2 regions of the Colwellia sp. SU-HH01172 genome follow, and region 2 is predicted to be linked to the other one. Evidence: predicted binding sites of a transcription regulator. Region 2 holds the regulator's gene; the other holds the start of a gene.
What was found. Region 2 encodes sigma-54, which starts transcription at its own class of promoters, with help from an activator protein. Its sites were predicted from a motif close to GTTGGCACGNNNNTNGNNT; they were not measured.
Positions count from the first base shown of each region.

Region 1: a site for sigma-54 is predicted at 1,000-1,018, ahead of AC27JP_RS15605 (PEP-CTERM sorting domain-containing protein). Genes of this name have one in related genera too.

Region 1 covers NZ_BAAJMB010000006.1:105,322-107,734, forward strand. Annotated here, with positions in the region: gene AC27JP_RS15600 (Npun_F0296 family exosortase-dependent surface protein) at 1-718, shown strand, start outside; gene AC27JP_RS15605 (PEP-CTERM sorting domain-containing protein) at 1,076-1,951, shown strand; gene prsT (XrtA/PEP-CTERM system TPR-repeat protein PrsT) at 2,097-2,413, opposite strand, start outside.
Region 2 covers NZ_BAAJMB010000001.1:1,121,121-1,123,533, forward strand. Annotated here, with positions in the region: gene lptB (LPS export ABC transporter ATP-binding protein) at 1-514, shown strand, start outside; gene AC27JP_RS04955 (RNA polymerase factor sigma-54) at 580-2,091, shown strand; gene hpf (ribosome hibernation promoting factor) at 2,129-2,413, shown strand, end outside.

The DNA of each region.
Region 1 (2,413 bases), on a different contig from region 2:
CTTTGTTGATCAAAGCAATGTGATCGATGCAAGTAACGGTTACTTTATTGAAACTTTTGATACCGCTACGGCAATGACAGATTTAGCCGGTGTTCCAGACATGCAATACAATATTGCGGGCAATTCTGATGGCTGTGGCGTAAACACCTTAAGCCAACCTGGTATTACTGTTACTGAAACTGGTGGTGGTTTAGGTGTTGCTGATGGCAACCTACCAGGGCAAGCAGCACGACCAGGTAATACTGGTTCAGCAAATTATGTTGATAACACTTGTTACGGTTTTACTCCTCAAACAGGTAGTTCAGGTACTGTTGAAGTTGACTACACAGCCTTTTTAGCAGGTTTAGGCGGCGTACAGTTAGATTACTTTGGTTTCTACTGGGGTTCTGTTGATACCTATAACGATTTCGAATTCTTTAACGATAATGATGGCACTTCTGTAGCTATCACAGGTACTGAGTTATTAAACTTACTTGGTGGCCAATCAGGTAACCAAGGCTTACCAACGTCAAATACTTATGTAAACATCGATTTTGATGGCTTTGCTTGGAACCGCTTTGTCGTAACAAGTACAGGTATTGCTGGTGAGTTTGACAACGTTGTTACTGGTTTAACAACTCGTAATAGAGACGTTCCAGAGCCAATGTCACTTGCAGTATTTGGTTTAGGCTTATTTGGCTTAGGTGTTGCAAACCGCAAGCGTAAGTTTCAAAAATAAGCGATAACTTTTTGCTTGAATAAAATATAAACACTAAGGCTTACTGTTATTCAGTAAGCCTTTTTTAATACCCCATGACTTTCTTCACTTAATTCTCCCAGCACCCGAGTCTAAACAAAACGGCACTGGTGATAACTGTTCCGTCAAAGAGCAAAACCCTCGCGCATTAAAAAACTATCAACACTACTTTAGCTGTCAAGAAAATTTACAAAAATCGTATTTCAAAAGCTGCTGTACAAAAAACAACCAGGCAAGATGTTGTATTAGCAAGCAATTAAATTATTGGCATATTGAATGCATTTTTTAGCAAAGTTGTAGAAGTATATTCTTATAAATTTTTTTAAGGGATAACCTATAATGAAAAAAATTATCAAAAATTCGAGTGTGAAAACACTGGCTCTATTAATCGGACTATCTTGTACTGGAGCAAATGCTGGCATCATTGTAGGTTTTGGTGGTCAAGCAGCAACCGATGGCTCAGGTTTAACCAGTAGCTTGGTTAATGCTAACAATATACAAGATGTCTCTAGCGGATTATTTATTGAAACTTTTGACATCGCTACTGCGGTTACAGATGTTGGGGGTATCATTCCTGGTGGTCTAGGTGGTTCGGATACGACTCATAACTTTGATGCAACGGCTGATGCCGCAGGTTGTGGCGTTAATACCTTAGGTGCTCCAGGAATTGTATTGTCAGAAACTGGCGGTGGTTTTGGGGTCGGCTTTGATAACATCCCAGGCGTTGCCGCAAAACCTGGCAATGGTAATACTGACGTACCTTCAATAGAAGATAATACCTGTTATGGCTTTACGCCGGCAACTGGCTCTTCTGGTACAGTAACCATAGATTATTCGGGATTTTTAACCACCCTAGGCGGCGGCGTATTAATTGACTATTTTGGTTTTTATTGGGGTTCTGTCGATAATTACAATGATTTTACATTTTGTGATGGAGCTACTTGTGAAACCCTTCTAGGCACTACCTTATTGGCACTTGCTGGCACTCAATCTGGTGATCAAAGCGATGCGGGCTCTAACAGATATGTCAATATTACCTTTGATGGTGGCTTTGCATTTGATAAAGTTATTGTGAACAGTACCGGTATTGCTGGCGAATTTGATAATGTTGTTGCTGGCTTGAATAACAGACCAAATGTTCCTGAACCAACATCATTAGCCATTTTTGGCTTAGGGTTAATCGGTGTTGCATTAACTCGATTAAAACGTAGATAGAGTAACGATTGTTTGCCGATTTATTGGCTTTATGAAAATAGAAAAAACCCAGTACAGAGTGCTGGGTTTTTATTTGCTTAACTTAATTCATCTTCGAGCGAACCTTCACACAAATCACAAACGGCATTAAAAGCTATCCTAAGGATTATAACTTCGCCGTTAATGCATTAAGCTTTTCGGTTTGTACATCATTTTTTGGCTCAACGCCTGCGATTAATTTTTTTGCTTCTGCAGTTTTGTTATTAAGGATTAATAATTCAATATAATTAAGCGTTATATCAATATCTTTACCTTTTGAAAGTGAATGCGCTTCACTAGCTTTGCTAAGTGCAGTCACTTTATCACCGGATTTTAACAATATCTGCGCATAGGTATCTGGCACATTCGGAATGCTACCGGCCAACTCATAAGCTTTTTCAGCATAAGTCAAGGCGACAGCCATATTGTCAGCTTCCATATTAA
Region 2 (2,413 bases):
GATGCACGAACGTGCACGCAAAGGCATTGGCTACTTACCACAAGAAGCGTCAATATTTCGCAAGTTATCAGTTTATGACAATATCATGGCTATTTTGCAAACTCGTAAGTCATTATCTGATGTTGAAAAAGAAGAAAAGCTTGAGCATTTATTGGAAGAATTCAATATCGGCCATATTAAAGATAACTTAGGCATGAGCTTATCTGGTGGTGAACGTCGGCGCGTTGAAATTGCCCGGGCATTAGCCGCCGATCCAAAATTTATCTTACTTGACGAACCTTTTGCCGGTGTTGATCCAATTTCAGTAGGTGATATAAAAAAAATTATCCTACACTTAAAAGAACGTGGCATTGGCATTTTAATTACCGATCACAATGTCCGTGAAACGCTCGATGTTTGTGAACACGCATATATTGTTAGTCACGGCGAACTTATTGCAGAAGGTGATGCGGATCAAATTCTCGCAAACCAGCATGTAAGAGATGTATACCTTGGCGAACAATTCACGCTATAGTTATTGGCATACGTTAAAAGCAAAATAATATTGCACTAAATAGTAACAGGGAAAAGAAAAACTAAATGCGTCCTACTCTGCAGCTCCGTATCGGACAACAGTTAACTATGACTCCCCAATTGCAGCAAGCAATTAAGCTGTTGCAATTGTCGACCTTGGATTTACAACAAGAAATTCAAGAAGCACTTGAAAGTAATCCGTTACTTGAAATGGATGAAAACCAAACGACTTCATCGGAAAGTACGCCTGATAATTTAGAAGAAGCATTTTCGGCCAACGCCAGTGACAACAACAGTGAAGTAGCATCTCTAGATGGCAGTGAAGATTCAGCGCCAACAATCGATGAAATTAGCTCTGCCGAAGGCTTAGCAAAAACCGATATCCCCGAAGAATTGAATAATGACACCACCTGGGATGATAATTTCAGCGCTGGTACTAGCAGTGGCAGTGTTGGTCCTGCTTCTGAAGATTATACCTATCAAGGTGAAACCAAAGATTCAATTCAAGATCACCTAATTTGGCAAATGGAACTGACGCCTTTTACCGAAACCGATAAAACCATTGCCATTGCCATTATTGAAGCGATTGACGAAGCGGGTTATTTAACTGTTTCGGCTGAAGAAATTTTAGAAAGTGTCGGCATTGAAGACCTTGAACTTGATGAAGTCGAGGTGGTGCTAAAACGAATTAACGTCTTTGACCCTATAGGGGTTGCCGCCCGCTCAATTCCAGAGTGTTTGTTGATCCAATTGAATCAATTTTCAAGCGATACCCCTTGGTTAGCAGAAAGTAAACTCGCAGTTAGTGAGTATATTGACTTATTGGGTAATCGCGATTACCGGCAATTAATGCGTAAGTTGCGTTTAAAAGAAGAGCAATTACGCGAAGTGATACGTCTTATTCAAACCTTAGACCCTCGCCCTGGCGATAGCGTTGTTAAGAGTGAAGAACAATACGTAATTCCTGATGTTTCAGTGGAAAAGAAAAACGGCCGTTGGACAGTAGAATTAAATCCTGACACTGCACCTAAGCTGTCGGTCAATCAGCAATATGCCGCCATGTCACGTTCTATGAAGTCGTCGACGGATTCACAATTTATTCGTTCTAATCTGCAAGAAGCGAAATGGTTTATTAAGAGCTTGGAAAGTCGTAACGACACCTTATTAAAAGTATCCAACTGTATTGTGCAACGCCAACAAGGTTTCTTTGAACATGGCCCAGAAGCCATGCGCCCTATGGTATTAAACGATATTGCTGAAGCCGTTGATATGCATGAATCAACCATTTCTCGCGTTACCACGCAAAAATATATGCACACGCCTAGAGGCATATTTGAATTAAAATATTTCTTCTCAAGCCATGTTAGTACCGAAAATGGCGGCGAGTGCTCATCAACTGCTATTCGCGAGTTAATTAAAAAATTAGTCTCGGCAGAAATTCCCGCCAAACCACTCAGTGACAGTAAAATGGCAGATATTTTAGCGGAACAAGGCATTAAAGTAGCAAGGCGTACCATTGCAAAATATCGAGAGTCGCTCTCGATACCACCATCGAATCAACGTAAAAGCCTATTATAGGTTTGGTTTATTAACCCGCAAAAGAGGATTGACGCATATGCAAATTAATCTTACCGGACACCATGTCGATGTTACCGATTCATTACGTGATTATGTCAATGGAAAATTTGAAAAACTAGAACGACATTTTGATCACATCAACAATGTTCATGTAGTTTTAACCGTAGAAAAACTTAATCAAATAGCGGAATCAACCGTGCACTTAAGTGGCAGTGAAGTTCATGCCAAAGCAGAAAATAATGACATGTATGCTTCTATTGACTCACTGATTGATAAGTTAGATCGGCAAATATTGAAATATAAAGGCAAAATAAACAAACAT